4 regions of the Mesorhizobium sp. M0701 genome follow, and region 2 is predicted to be linked to each of the others. Evidence: predicted binding sites of a transcription regulator. Region 2 holds the regulator's gene; each other region holds the start of a gene.

Region 1 (3,846 bases), on a different contig from region 2:
ACACCCGGCGCCGGCGCATCACCATTGGGCGACCAGCCAAAGACGAAGTCCATTGTCTCGGGATCGGCAAGATCCGGCTCCGGTACGCGATTCGGCCGCAGCGGCTTGAGTTCGCCAAGCGTCCGCCCCGCGCTGGCGCCGATAGGCCGGAATCGGACGAGAACGCGAGGTCCCTTGGCTGTTCTGAGATTCAGGCTGACGATCTCGTCTTCGCCATCAGGCACGCGGAGGGCGACATCGGCGCGCTGGCCGGGCGCGATGACAATGCCCCGAGGCGCAACAGGCTGCGGCAGCGGGTTGGCATCAAGAGCGATCACTTTGGCCGTTCCGCCATCGAGGTCATAAGTGCCGATACGGGTGACATCCGTGACTGCCAAACGCAGGCGCACAAGGCTGCCCGCTGGCAGATCGTAAATCGGGGTGACTTCCCAATTTACCGTCGAGACCGTACCCAGCGTGCCGCCGCGCGCAGCGTTGCGTGCCTTGAACAATTCGATGAACTGGCCGTCTTCGCCGAGACGGAAGTCGCGTATATTGAGCGGCAAATCCTGGTCGAAACCGGCATCTTCGTCATCTTCGACAACAAGCATGCCTGTCAGACCGCGGGCCATCTGATCGAGCGTGTTGCAATGCGGATGATACCAATAGGTGCCGGCATCCGGCGGTGTCAGAGTGTAACGGAAGCTTTCGCCCGCCGCGATGGGACGCTGGGTGAGATAAGGCACGCCGTCCATGGCATTGGCGATGCGCAATCCATGCCAGTGCACACTCGTCGCTTCATCGAGATCATTGACCACGTCTATGGAAAACGGCCTACCTCGCAATAAACGCAGAGTGGGCGGCGGCCCGCCCGCACCGAAACTCATCATCCCTTTGGTGACGGTGCCGGGCAAAATCGACCGACTGATCGCTGAAACCCGCAAGGTCAGATCGGCTGCTACGGCCCTGCCGGCAATCAGCCCGCCTGCAGCGCCGACAGCTACTGCTGCCGTGCCGCCCAGCAAGAATCCCCTGCGCGACATTCCCGACATGAAGCAGCCCTTTCAGTGGAGTATAGCGGACGTGGTGTTGTTGTCTCTTCGTTCACGAATTTCGAACCCTGGCAATGATTCAAGGTCAAGGTGGCGTAGTCTCCGAAGGACTTCAACTGAAGTTGGAGTTTCACTTGCTTTTTGATGATTGCCACACAACGTCGCACTGAGCCGCGAGGCGTCTACGTGGCAGCTCTCGCCGAACGGCGTGTTGTGGGTGTAGCGTGCCCGATTGGCAGGAGTTACGACGCAAGCTATCCCCTTGCCGGAAATGGGCTCGCCTGAAATAGCACATTTGAAGCGGCCACCGTCTCTTAAACGCCCATAAACGCAAACGCCCATAGACGCTCATCACTCGTCAGCGCTCTATCTCGGCCCATTTCTGCTCGCCGCAGGATCGGTGCAAATACGGTCATCCAATTTCAATAACGGAACCCTGTAATGCTGCCGTCACATACGGTGGCTAGGCGGATGCAGGGCGCCCTGCCCGTCCAACCTCTGGAGACAACCATGCGCGCTTTGCCGACTGTCATGGCGCTTGCGGCCCTGCTGGGCACGCAGCCCGCTTTCGCCGAATTCGTCACAGCTTTCGATTTTCCGCAGCCGAAAGACACCAGCGAATTTTACACGGTTATCGAGATTCCGGCGGGAAGCATCACCAAATATGAGATCGATGCCGAGACAGGCCATGTCGTCGTCGATCGATATCAGTCCATGCCGGTCGTCTATCCGGCCAACTATGGTTCCGTTACCAGTTCGTTGGGCGGCGACGGCGACCCGTTGGATGCGCTTGTCTTCACCCGGGAACCCGTTGTGCCCGGTGCTCTGATCAAAGTCCGCGCCATCGGCGTGCTCAACATGGTCGACGGCGGCGAAGCGGATGACAAGATCATCGCTGTGCCGGCTACGGATATCGATCCGCAATATGACGGGGTCAAGACCATCGATGATCTTCCGGCCATCGAACGACAGCGCATCGAGGCATTCTTTCGAGTTTACAAGCAGCTACCTGAAGGCCGCAAGGCCGTTGAGCTGAACGGCTTTGGTGGCGCCAACGTCGCCATCGACATGGTTGGCAAAGCCATTGAAAGCTACCGGAACAAGAAGGACTGACAGGAAAGCAGAATCTCAACAGGAAGCTCATCCATAGGGCTGGTTCCTAGCGGTGTTGGAACACCGCTAGGGTATGCGTTGGGCTTGCGTCGCACTGTTGGATGCGCGCAAACTGCGCTTCGCTTTAGCTCCGGGCGTTTGCTGTTGATAAAGCCAAATCGTTGGCTTTATCTCCGCCTTCGCCTGGTTTCTGCTCGTCCCCTTTGACAGGCAAGCCAAACGGCGCCGTCGCCTCGGGGCATCCATCCTGAATTTTTTTCCATGACGAAATGTTGAGAACCATGTCGCACTGCGCGAGTTCAGGACCTGACGGCAATTGCAGACAAGCGATTTCGCCGTGATGGAAAATGTGGCCGTTGGCGAGGCACTGGCATTCGGCCCGCGCGGGCGTTGCAGCGAGCGCCGCGAAAACCAGAATGTAAGAGGCCGGGATCGTCCTCATGCGCAAGATCATAGCACGATCCGGAACTGTCGCTAGTGTGAACGCTTCACAAGTAACTCGGCGGAGAACTCGTACCGCGGGCGCTCACGATCCTCAATCGTCGTTCGCGTCGGGTTTTGCCCTGTTGTCCGTATTTTGTGGCCCGAATCAAAGGCACGGCCAAGCGACCAAAATGACCAGCAAATCCATCGGCATGCCGCGCCCAACGACACCTGCCAAACTGCCGGCATGCATGACGAGCAGCGTTGTTCGAACCGACGGCCGCGATGATGCGCGACACGTTCAGGTTGAGGGAATGCGCGGGTCCTGAACGAGATAGAGCCGCGCAGTCGGCGTGAAATCAGTCACCAGGAATGAGAACGAAACCGTGCTCAGCGGATCGACCTCGCCTTTCCGGAACAGAAGATGGTCATAAGGTTCGAATTCACGACTGAATTCGGCGAAACTATCGGACCGAATTGCATCCGTTTCGCGGCGCGCCTGGTCGAACGAAAGCCCGTCGCTGGAATCGCTTGGCTGGTTGAGAATCTCCTGCAACTCGAACTCGAATTCGACCCAGGCGTGACCGCTGTTGTTGAGGGCAACGATCCTTAGGGAAATGAACCCGGTGGCATAGTTGCCGGAGGCACCGAATGGCTGAACCGGCCGGATGGCGCGTATGGTGAGGGTTACCGGGCTTGCCGACTCGAGTTCCTCGGTGATCACGACGGGATCGGCCCTTGTTCCGGCTCCCGAAGCGGCAATGATCCGGAATCCGCCGAGTTCGTCGGAAAAGGAGTAGGCGCCTGCTTCAAATATTCTGGGCCTTGTGCCATCGGCTCCAGCGAGGAGTCCGCTTGCTGCGAGCACGGTTGCGAATATCCCTACCAGACGTGCGCCTGATATTCGGGTTGACGAGTGGTGCCACATGGCTCGAAGTATGAACGACATTCCCGCGGCCGCATACTGGAATGGCTCAGGCGAGAGGCTATGATGGTTGGATTTGGCGCCGTAGGTCGAGGCATTCAACCGGATCGGTCGCCACAAACCAGCGGAGAGGTTGTCGCTGCCGGCGATTGCGCGAGAGGACGTACCGATGTTCGGACTTGGCATGACCCACCTGTTGGTTATCTTCGTGGTGGCGCTGGTTGTTTTCGGCCCGGAGGAGCTTCCAAAAGTCATGCGATCGGCGGGGGCAATGATGAAGACATTCAATCGGATTGCGGGCGATTTTCGAAAGCAGTTTGACGACGCCGTACGTCAAGCCGAGAAGGAACTCGA
Region 2 (3,846 bases):
TGTCGCCTGCGGCCTCGATGGCCGCCTTCATTGCGGCCTCGTCGGTCTTCCAGCGCTCTTCCTGGAAGTTCGACCAGGAAACGCCGATGACCTTGTCTTTAGCCTGCGCCACCGACGCCAGCGCCAGCGTCATGGCGACACCCGCCAGAATGGCGGTCGTGAATTTCTTCATCATATCCTCCCTGCGCCGCGTACGGCGTGACCAATTGGCTCAAAGACCAGCTTAGAAGCTCTAATTTTTTCGAGCCTCGAAAAAATACTGGCCCGATCTCCGGCTGCTGTCAACATCGATTCTGATGGATTTTGATGACTCTGCGAGTTTTTTCGAGCGTCGGAATAAACGATGACAGCGCCACCTGCATCTGACACTATTTGCCTGCATCCGACACTATTTGTCGGACATTACCGACGGCTTCCGGTTCATGAGCGGCCGCGGCAACCGGGAGGAAAGCAAAACAATGTCGGTCGGAATCCGCCATGACGATTTGCGCCGGCGCAACCGGGCGATGGTGATCTCGGCGGTGCGCCGGGCCGGCCAGCCATCGCGTACTGAGATCGCAGCTACCACCGGCCTCAGTCATTCGACCATATCGGCGATCTCTTCCGACCTGATACGGGAAGGCATCCTCGCCGAGAGCAAGGCAAGTGAGCCCGTTTCGTTGAAACGCGGTCGTCCGCAGGTCGGCCTCGCCCTCAATCCGGAAGCGGCGGCGGTGCTGACCGTGGTGTTGTCGCTGAATTTCCTGTCGGCCGCCATTATCGACTATACGGGACAGGTGGTCGCCGAGGAACAGCGCCGGCTGGACACGCTGACCATGCCGCGCGACGAGCTGATCCGTGAATGCATGGCCATCGTCCGGCGCCGGCTGCAGGATCCAGACCTTGACGTCCGCAGTGTCGCCCGCATCGCCCTGGCGATTCAGGGCATTACCGACTCCCCTGCACGCGCCATGCTGTGGTCGCCGATCACGCCGCAGACCGACATCGCCTTTGCCGACATGCTGGAGGGCGAATTCGGCATCCCGGCAACGGTGGAGAACGACTGCAACATGATGGCGGTGGCTTTGCGCTGGCGCAATCCGGATCGCTATCGCGACGACTTCATCGCCATCCTGCTTTCGCATGGCATCGGCATGGGGCTGGTGCTGAAGGGCGAACTGTTCACCGGGACGCATTCCTCGGGCGGCGAATTTGGCCAAATGATCCATCGTCCGGGCGGCGCGCTCTGCCGTTGCGGGCGGCGCGGCTGCATCGAGGCGTATGCCGGCAACTACGCCATCTGGCGCAACGCCAGGCAGATGAGCGAAGACAGCGAACCGGTCGCCGACGTCAGCGACGCCGACATGCGAGCACTGGCGGCCCGGGCGCGCGAGAAAGATGGGCCGGAACGCGAGGCCTACCGCAAGGCCGGCGAAGCGCTGGGTTTCGGTCTCGGCTCGCTGTTCGCGCTGATCGATCCGGCACCGGTCGCGATGGTCGGCGCCAGTGCCGCCGCCTTCGATCTGATCGAGCCGGCCTTGCGGAAGGCAATCGCCCAGACCGCCGGCGGCCAGCATTCAGGCTCGATCTCCTTCGATACAGAGCCGAACGAATTGCCGCTGATCCGCGAAGGCTGCGCGATGCGGGCGTTAAGCTTCGTCGACCAGGAGATTTTCGCGCCGGGCGCGCAAATGAGGCCCAGCGTCAGAAAGAACGTAGCATGACCAGGCGGGTCAATCTTCCCTGATCGCATAGCCGGCACCGCGGATGGTGCGGATGACATCCGGCATCCGGCCGTTGTTGACGGCTTTGCGCAGCCGCCCGACATGCACGTCGACGGTGCGTTCGTCGATGTAGATTGTCTCGCCCCAGACATTATCGAGTAACTGGCTGCGCGAGAAGACACGGCCCGGATGCCGCATCATGAACTCGAGCAGCCGGAATTCGGTCGGCCCGAGCCTGATTTCGCTCTTCTTGCGATAGACCCTGTGCGATTCGCGATCGAGCACGATGTCGCCGACCTTCAGCACGCTGGACAGCACTTCCGGCTTGGCGCGCCGTAGCAGCGCCTTGACCCTGGCCATGAATTCTGGTGTCGAAAACGGTTTGACCAGATAGTCGTCGGCGCCGGTCGAAAGACCGCGCACCCGGTCGCTCTCCTCGCCGCGCGCGGTCAGCATGATGATCGGCAGCCGCTCGGTTTCGGGGCGCACCCGCAACCGACGACAGAGCTCGATGCCGGAAACCGCTGGTATCATCCAGTCGAGCACCAAAAGGTCGGGCACATTCTCCTGCAAACGGATCTCGGCTTCGTCGCCGCGTGTCACCACCTCGACCTGGTAGCCTTCGGATTCGAGATTGTAGCGGAGCAGCACACCCAACGGCTCCTCGTCCTCCACCACCATTATGCGTGGTGCGATCATCGGCTGGGCACCCCCATCATGTCACCGGTGCGGACATTGTCGTTTCGTCCTGCTTCGGACGATTGACCGGCAATTGCTCGCCGGTCAGCACATAATACGCATTTTCGGCGATGTTGGTGACATGGTCGCCGATCCGCTCCAGATTCTTGGCGCAGAACAGCAGGTGCGTGCAAGCGGTGATGTTGCGCGGATCTTCCATCATGTAGGTCAAGAGCTCGCGGAACACGGACGTGTATTTGACGTCGATGCGCTCGTCGGCGGCACGCAGCTTGGCCAACGCGGCCGCATCGCCTGCAGCATATTCCTCGATGACACCCTGCACCTGGATGAGAACCAGTTGCGCCATCGCGTCGATGGAATGCGACAGGTCCCGCGGCGTGGCGCTGAGGCCGACCGCACTCACGCGCTTGGCGATATTCTTGGCAAGGTCGCCGATGCGTTCGAGGTCGCCCGCCATGCGGATCGCTCCGACCACATGGCGAAGATCGTGGGCCATCGGCTGGCGTTTGGCGATGAGGGTGATGGCGCGGTCGTCCAGTTCGCGTTGACGCGCATCCATGATGGCGTCGTCGGAAACGACGCGTTGCGCCAGCACGTTGTCGGAATTCAACAGGGCCTTGGTCGCCCCGCCGACCATCGAACCGGCGAGGTCGGCCATGTCGCGGATCAGCTTGCTGATCTGCTCGAGATCCTCGTCGAAAGAAGCGACTGTGTGTTCGCCCATGGTCCTGTCCTCATATGCATGATCGGAACGGCTCAGCCGAAGCGGCCAGTGATGTAGTCCTGCGTGCGCTTCTCGCGGGGCGACGTGAAGATCTTCTCGGTCCGGTCGAACTCGACCAGCTCACCCAGATACATGAAGGCGGTCTGGCGCGACACGCGCGCCGCCTGCTGCATGTTGTGGGTGACGATGACGATCGTGTAGTCGGCTTGCAACTCGTCGATCAGTTCCTCGATCTTGGCGGTCGACAACGGGTCGAGGGCCGAAGCCGGTTCGTCGAGCAGAATGACTTCCGGCTTCACCGCCACCGTGCGGGCGATACAGAGCCGCTGCTGCTGGCCGCCGGACAGGCTCAAGCCGCTGGCGTTGAGCTTGTCCTTGACCTCGCTCCACAGCGCGGCGCGCTTCAACGCCTGTTCGACGCGGCCGTCCATCTCGGACTTGCCGAGGTTCTCGTAGAGCCTGACGCCGAAGGCGATGTTCTCGTAGATCGACATCGGGAACGGCGTCGGCTTCTGGAACACCATGCCGATCTTGGTCCTGAGGAGGTTGAGATCCTGCGACCGGTCGAGAATGTTCTTGCCGTCGAGCAGCACCTGGCCCTCGGCCGTCTGTTTTGGGTAGAGCTCATAGATGCGGTTGAACACACGCAGCAGCGTCGATTTCCCGCAACCCGAAGGGCCGATGAAGGCCGTGACGCTGCGCTCGGGCAGCGACAGGCTG
Region 3 (3,846 bases), on a different contig from region 2:
GACCGGCTACAACAATTCCTATCTCGACGATACCGTTGTCACCGTGCTTCCCGGCCTCACCAGCGACATGGCGAAGTACAGTGTTTCGACGATGAAGCTGATCAACGACAAGAGAGGCCCACTGACTATCGGCCCAAACCGGGCCTGTCCGACGCCGATAGTGCCGCTGACCGACGATTTCGACAAATTGCGGAAGGCCGTCGGTGAGATGATCGAATGGAACGGCTCGGGGACCAATGTTTCGGAAGGCTTGTCATGGGGGATGCGGGTGCTCTCGCCGGAAGCGCCTTACAGCGACGGCGCGCCGTTCAGGTCGTCAGGCACGACCAAAACGGTGCTGCTGCTCACCGACGGCGAGAATGTTGTCTATGGCGCGAAGGATACGCCACAGAAGTCGGACTATGGCTCCTACGGATTCCTGGCCTCGGGTCGGTTTGGATCCAGCGACCAGACCGCGGCTGCGCGCAATGTCGACGATTGGACAACCAATGTATGCAACACATTGAAGAAGCAGGACGTGCAGATATTCACAGTGCTGCTGCAGGCCGACACCGCAGCCAACCGCAAGCTCTACGAGGCCTGCGCATCGTCGCCGTCGGATTATTACCCGACCAACGACGTCAGTCAGCTCGAAAGCGTCTTCCTGAAAATCGGAAGCTCGATTTCGCAGCTGCACTTGACGAACTGAACGACGTCGGCCGCTCTCCCGCCGCCGCTGCTCAACTCGTGTGTGCAGCCACTTTGCCTGTGGTTTCGGGGAAGAAATCGGGCGCGGCATGGCGCTTGCCGAACATCATGTCGTATTGCAGCAGACGGAAGTCGCGGATTGCCGGATCGATCTCTTTCTGACGCGACCAATCGGGGGTGGCGTCGCCCCCCGGTGCCAAAAGCAAATTGCGGTCGATAACGCGGTAGCGCTCTCGCAACTGTCCGAGGAAGCCGGTGTAATAGGGATGGCTGATGCCGGCTGTCTTCAGGATATGGTAGGGCAGGAAGGACGGGCTGACGGCGCCTAGATCCTCGGCCGGGCCGCTGCGATTCGACCAGACGATCAGCGGCGTCTGGTGGTGCAGCAGCATCTGGTCGGCCGCCTCCTTGCGCGGCGCAACATTGTCCTTCAGGAAGCCGGTCTCGACGTAGACCGGCCCAAGCGGCGGCAGATGGTCGCCGAAGAACGCGATGACGGTCGGCCGCTCGCGTTTCTTCGCCCATTCGATCAGCCGCTCGAGGCCGCGGTCCGCGTCGGAAGAGCCTTCGGCATAGCTCAACAGCGATTCACGCGCCCATTGGCTGATCGGCGCCTGCACCTTGTGGGTCGGATTGTTATAGCGATACGGCTCATACGGCCCGTGGTTCTGCAGGCTGACGGCGAAAAAGAAGACCGGCTCGGCGCTGGTATCGGCTTCGTGGATGATCTCGTCGGTCATCGCAGCGTCCGACGCGAGCGGTCCGCGCTTCTGCATGGGCGGCAACGTCTCCTCGGACTTGAAGTCGTTGAAGCCGAAATCGGCATAGACGGCCCCCCGGTTCCAGAACCAGTTAGTGCCGGGATGGATAGCGCGCGCCCGGTAGCCTTGACTTTTCAGGAAGGTCGCCAGCGAGGGAGTCGGTGTCCGCACATATTGCTGGTAGGGAATGCTGCCCGCCGGCAGGAAGGCGTTGGAAAAGCCGGTCAGGGCCTCGAACTCGATGTTGGCCGTCATGCCGCCGAACTCGGGCGAGAACATGTAACCCGTGCGCAGTGCCCGCACATTGGGGATAGGGTCGGGCGTGATGGTGACGCCGGGCAGCTTGGTCGGATCCCAGAAGGATTCGCTCATGACGACGATGATGTCGGGCTTCTCGGCGGGTACCGAAGCCGTCACCTGCGGTTTGCCGATCGCTTCGATCGCCTTGCCGGAATAGCCGGGCGGCGCCGAGACATGCGCCATCGGGACGTTCAGCGCGAAGGCGAGCGCAAAACCGTTCGAGGCATAGTTTTCCTTCTGGTCCCACATGATCGGGATGATCTGCAGCCGGTCGCGCGTCCACGAGAAAGTGGCATAGTCCATGATGGAAACGAAGAAGGCGATCAGCGGTACTGTCAGCGTCAGCCGGGCAAGGCGGCCCTTGTGGCTGAGCGCCGGAACGCGGCGGCGCCACAGCCGCCAACCGTAGACGAGCAGCGACAGTCCGCCGACGATGCCGATCGCCAGGGCAATGGCGGTTCCCGGGCGATCGCGTACCAGAAGCGGCATCAGTGCCACGATCTGCCGGGAATAGAGGAAATCGGTCGGATAGAGCGGATCGCCGAGATACAGCGACTTCTGGTGGCCGACGAACGCCAGCGACAATGTCAGCGGCGCGACGATCATCAGGCTCTGATGACTGCGGCCGAGCACGGCGTCGAGGCCGATGAGGATCAGCGCAAAAATGATGATCGTGGTCCAGCCGGGTTTGAAAGGCTGCAGAAAGAAATCAATGGTGCCGGCAAAGTTGCCGCGCACGATCAGTTCGATGGCAAACACAAGGATGGCCGCAGCCAGCAAGCTGATAAGGCCATAGCGGATGACAGGCCATTTGCGCGCCGGCAGATAGCCGGTCGAGGGATCGCCTTCAAGAAACTGGGGCGCCGCCTCGGCTGCGCTCTGCTTGGTCTTTGCCACTTCAATAGTTCCCCGGCCCGCAACAAAAGCGTCACTCGATTGTCATCGAACTGTCACGCAAAGCCTAGCGCCTGTGGCGGAAATAAGAAGAGCCAGCAAACAAATCGTGAGCGGTTTTCATCATGAGTGATCGCCAAAAAGCCTGCCGAAACAGGCACTCGGCCGATATTACGCGATCAAGGTTGGACTTGACTTGGCCGCACGCCTTGCGTCACAGGCAACGTGAACCAGCAGCTGGGAGCCGCCGATGGCCATCGCATTCACCTTTCCGGGGCAGGGCAGCCAGGCTGTCGGCATGGGCAAGGACCTCGCCGATACCTTTGTGGAATCGCGGCGGATCTTCGAGGAAGTTGACGACGCGCTCGGCGAAAACCTATCGAAGCTGATCTGGGAAGGCCCGGAAGAGACGCTGACGCTGACCGCCAACGCCCAGCCGGCGCTGATGGCGGTGTCGCTTGCCGCAATCCGGGCGCTGGAGGCGCGCGGCTTCTCCCTGAACGGCAAGGTCACCTATGTCGCCGGCCACTCGCTCGGCGAATATTCGGCACTTGCGGCCGCAGGTTTCGTTTCGGTCGCCGACGCCGCCCGGCTGTTGCGCATCCGCGGCAATGCCATGCAGGCGGCTGTGCCGGCCGGCGAGGGCGCCATGGCGGCGATCATCGGGCTGGAACAGGCCGACGTCGAAGCCGCTTGCGCAGAGGCCGCCCAGGGCGCCGCCAAAGATCCTGCACAAGCCTTGGTTTGCCAGATCGCCAATGACAATGGCGGCGGCCAGCTGGTGATCTCCGGCGCCAGGCCAGCGGTCGAACTGGCGGCGAGGCTATGCACGGAGAAGGGCGCCAAGCGGGCGCTGATGCTGCAGGTCTCGGCGCCCTTCCATTCGGCATTGATGAAGCCTGCGGCCGAGATCATGCGGGAGGCGCTGGCCGCCGTGACGAAGAGTGCGCCGGTCGTGCCGCTGGTCTCCAATGTTACGGTGACCCCGACGAGCGATCCCGACGAGATCGCCCGCCGACTCGTCGAACAGGTGATCGGGCGCGTGCGCTGGCGCGAAACGGTGGAGTGGTTCGGCAGCAACGGCGTTGCGACGCTTTACGAAGTGGGCGCCGGCAAGGTGCTGTCGGGGCTGGCCCGCCGCATCAACCGCGACATTGCCACCAGCAGCATCGGATCGGCGGCGGAGGTCGAGACGGCAGTTGCC
Region 4 (3,846 bases), 120 kb from region 2:
TCGCCGGCGCCGTCCATGGCCGCCGCTTCGATCAGCGTTTTCGGCACCGCCTGCAGGCCGGCGACGAAGAACAGGAAGTTGTAGCTGATCTGCTTCCAGGCGGCAGCCGACACCAGCAGGATCATGGCGTGGGTGCCGTTGAGCAGCGGGTCCCATACGATGCCGAGGCTTCTCAGCAAATAGGCCAACGAGCCGATCGAGGGATTGAACAGGAAAAGCCAAAGCATGCCGGCAATCGCCGGCGCCACGGCATAAGGCCATATCAACAGTGTGCGGTAGAGGCCTTTGCCGCGCACGGCCTTCTCGGCCATGACCGCGAGCAGCAGGGCCACAACCATGGCAACGATCGCGGTCGCAAGAGAGAACACTACTGTGACCTTGATCGAGTTGAGGTAGGCCGGATCGGCCAGCACCTTCCGGAAATTGGCAAACCAGACGAACCTGCTCTTCAGCCCAAACGGGTCTTGCCTGAGCATCGACTGGTAAAGCGCCTGACCGGCCGGCCAGTAGAAGAAAACCAGGGTGATGGCGAGTTGTGGCGCCACCAGCAGGTAGGGCAGGATCTTGTTGGGAAAGACGACGCGTGGAGACAGGCTGATTTCCCTCGCTATCCAGGTATCGCCCACGCGAGCTCGCGCGGGCGATATTCCAACCGACTAACCGAGATAATCCCGTCAGTTCTCCAGCGCTTCCTTGATCGCCGCGTTGCCGCGCGCAACCGCATTGTCGAGTGCCTGCTGGGCGGTTTGCTGGCCGGCCAGCATCTTCTCCAGCTCCTCGTTCTGGATATCGCGCACCTGCGGCAGATTCGGCAGGCGCACGCCCTTCGAATTGTCGGTCGGCGCCTTGCCCGTCATCTGCAGGATGGGTGTCTCGCGGCCGGGGTTTTTGTCATAGAAGCCTGATTTCTTCGTCGCCTCGTATGCGGCAAGCGTCACTGGCAAATATCCCGACTTCTGGTGCAGATATTCCTGCACATCGGTCTTGGACAGATAGGCAAAGAAAGCCGCGACGCCCTTGTATTCCTCGTCCGACTTGTTGCCGAACACCCACAGGCTGGCACCACCCGGCGTCGTGTTCTGTGGTGCGCCCTTGGCGTCGGTATCATAGGGAAGCTGGCCGATGCCATAGTTCATGCCGGACTTGACGATATCGCCGAGGCCGCCCGACGATTCGGTGAAGATGCCGCATTCGCCGGCGAGGAATATCTGCTTGGCTTCGGAGGTGCGCCCGCCATATTTGAATGTGCCGTCCTTGGCCAGGTCAGCGAGCGCCTGGAAGTGGCTGACGAAAATCGGCGCATTGATCTTGAGTTCGACATCACCGCCGGCCAGGCCATTCTGCTGGGTGGCCCAAGGCACGTCATTCCACGCCGCGAAATTCTCCAGGTGGATCCAGGTCAGCCAGGTCGAGGTATAGCCGCAAGGGGCGGCGCCGCTCGTCTTGATCTTCTTGGCAGCTTCCCACACCTCGTTCCACGTCTTGGGCGGATTGTTCACGTCGAGGCCTGCCTTCTGGAAGATGTCCTTGTTGTAGTAGAGGATCGGCAAGGAAGAGTTGTAGGGGAACGATAGCATGGTGCCGTCCGGCTTCGAATAATAGCCGACGATGCCGGGCAGATACTGGCTCTTGTCGAAAGTCATCCCGGCGCCGGTCATCACATCGGCCACCGGCTTTATCGCACCCTCGGCCGCCATCATCACGCCGGTGCCGACGTCGAACACCTGGAGGATATCGGGCGCTTGCCCCGCACGAAAGGCAGCGATGCCGGCATTCAGGGTCTCCGGATAGGTGCCCTTGAACACCGGAACGAGCTCATAGTCGCTCTGGCTGGCGTTGAAATCCTTGGAGATCTTGGCGACGACCTCGGCGTTGGCGCCGGTCATGGCGTGCCACCAGCTGATCTGCGTGACGGCGAAGGCGGAGGTGGTGGAAAGCAGGGTCACGGTGGCGGCGATACCGGCCGCAAAGCCGAAGAACTTCATGTTTCATCTCCCGTTTGTCATTGGCGAAAGGGGGCACTTCCGCACAGCCAATATGTGGCGCTGATGACAATCGGACAACGGTTTTATTGCGGATCAATGAACATCATTCCTTCCTAAAGTGCACTCGCTACCGAAAGCGCGGCGTCAGAAACGACATCACCGCCTTGTCGGCGCAGCGGCGTCGGTTTTCCCCGAAAAGACCCGCCTCATGGCCCGCGGGTTAACCATTCGTTAAAATCTCCAAGAGCTAATCAGTCACACCTCCCCTGTTAGTTTTGGCAGACCGAGTGAACCCAGGATGCTGACGGTCTATAACTGTATTGTAAGTCAGCACGACCTGAGACTGGTCGCACTTGCCGCCCTCGTCTGCGGCATTTCTTGCTTCTCAGCGGTTAATCTCCTTAAGCATGTCGGCCGATCGACCGACCGAAATCGGCTTGTCTGGCTGATGATCGCCGCAACTTCGACCGGGTTCGGCATATGGGCGACGCATTTCATCGCCATGACTGCGTTTACGCCGGGAATACCTAACGCATACAATCCGGGATTATCCGCCTTTTCGCTTGCCGCCGCCGTCATCCTGACCGCGCTTGGGATGTGGGTTGCCACCTTGCGCCGCGGCATCGACCATTTCCTCGTCGGCGGCGCCATTCTGGGCGGCGCCATCGCGACGATGCACTACATCGGCATGGCAGCTTTCGAGGTCGAAGGCCGGATCGTATGGAACCTGCTCCTTGTCGCGATATCGCTTCTGGCCGGCGTGACCCTCGCGGCACTGGCGCTCCTTGTCGTCTTGCGCCGTCCGTCAGCGCTCGCGACTTTCGGCGGCGCCGCGCTTTTGACGCTGGCGATTTGCAGCTTGCATTTCATCGCGATGGCTGCGGTGTCGATCATTCCGGATTCCTCGATTGAAATATCCGAACATTCCATCGAGCCCGTTTCCCAGGCCTTTGCCGCAGCGGTCGCCAGCCTGATAATCCTTGTGCTATCGGGTGCCGCGCTGTGGATCGACCTGCGCTTTCGCCGCCAGAAGCTCGAGGCCGATCGCATGCACGATCTCGCCAATGCGGCGGTGGAAGGTCTGATCGTTTGCGATGGCACCCGCATTGTCAGCGCCAATGACAGTATGGCGAAGCTGACCGGAACAGCGACAGCCACCCTGAACACGATGCAATTCGGCGAGCTTTTCGACGGACAGAGCGCAGCCGATATGTCCGGCTTCGGCGAACAGGCGCAGGAAGCGAAGTTAAGGGGCAGCGACGGGGCGAGAATTCCTGTCGAGCTGATCGCCAGGAAAATCACCTACTGCGGCAGGCCTCATACGGTGCTTGCCGTTCGCGACATCCGTGAGCGCAAGAAGGCAGAACAAGAGATCCTCCGCCTCGCGCATTTCGATCCGCTTACCGGGCTTGCCAATCGGCGGAGCTTTTCTTCCCGGCTGGAAGCAGAATTCGCCTCGATGGATCGTGGCGGCAAGGATGGACATCTGGCGCTCCTGCTGCTTGACCTCGACCGGTTCAAGCAAGTCAACGACCTCTATGGCCACGGGGCCGGCGATGCTATGCTGCAGAAGCTGGCGCACTGCATTTCCGGCATCCCGCGCCACGGACAGATGCTCGCGCGTCTCGGCGGCGATGAATTTGCCATCATAGCTCCGAACCTCCCCGACCCCCTGGCCGCAGGCCGGATAGCCGAGGACTTGCTGGCGGCGATCCGGGAGGAAAACAGGGTTTCGGTCGGCTCCGGCCTCGTCTCGGCCAGCATCGGCATCGCCTTCTTTCCGCTGGATGCCGAAGACCAGGCCGGCCTGATCAGCCATGCCGACACGGCACTCCATCGCGCCAAAACCGAAGGCAGGGAC

What was found. The regulator PhoB, encoded in region 2, activates phosphate uptake and scavenging genes when phosphate is short. The targets are predictions, from matches to a motif close to TGTCATNNANCTGTCAT.
Region 1: NKI24_RS22430 (inorganic diphosphatase) is a predicted target of PhoB. The motif match lies at 1,469-1,485, and genes of this name have one in related genera.
Region 3: NKI24_RS03320 (LTA synthase family protein) is a predicted target of PhoB. The motif match lies at 2,686-2,702, and genes of this name have one in related genera.
Region 4: ugpB (sn-glycerol-3-phosphate ABC transporter substrate-binding protein UgpB) is a predicted target of PhoB. The motif match lies at 2,049-2,065, and genes of this name have one in related genera.

Annotation. Positions count from the first base shown of each region.
Region 1 is NZ_JAMYPO010000026.1:12,072-15,917, reverse strand. It holds gene NKI24_RS22435 (multicopper oxidase family protein) at 1-1,004, opposite strand, end outside; gene NKI24_RS22430 (inorganic diphosphatase) at 1,503-2,144, shown strand; gene NKI24_RS22425 (hypothetical protein) at 2,269-2,586, opposite strand; gene NKI24_RS22420 (hypothetical protein) at 2,869-3,435, opposite strand; gene tatB (Sec-independent protein translocase protein TatB) at 3,662-3,846, shown strand, end outside.
Region 2 is NZ_JAMYPO010000009.1:28,919-32,764, reverse strand. It holds gene xylF (D-xylose ABC transporter substrate-binding protein) at 1-172, opposite strand, end outside; gene NKI24_RS11350 (ROK family protein) at 459-1,703, shown strand; gene phoB (phosphate regulon transcriptional regulator PhoB) at 1,713-2,402, opposite strand; gene phoU (phosphate signaling complex protein PhoU) at 2,419-3,126, opposite strand; gene pstB (phosphate ABC transporter ATP-binding protein PstB) at 3,159-3,846, opposite strand, start outside.
Region 3 is NZ_JAMYPO010000002.1:232,717-236,562, forward strand. It holds gene NKI24_RS03315 (pilus assembly protein TadG-related protein) at 1-688, shown strand, start outside; gene NKI24_RS03320 (LTA synthase family protein) at 720-2,645, opposite strand; gene fabD (ACP S-malonyltransferase) at 2,893-3,846, shown strand, end outside.
Region 4 is NZ_JAMYPO010000009.1:151,369-155,214, reverse strand. It holds gene ugpA (sn-glycerol-3-phosphate ABC transporter permease UgpA) at 1-593, opposite strand, end outside; gene ugpB (sn-glycerol-3-phosphate ABC transporter substrate-binding protein UgpB) at 675-1,985, opposite strand; gene NKI24_RS11980 (bifunctional diguanylate cyclase/phosphodiesterase) at 2,284-3,846, shown strand, end outside.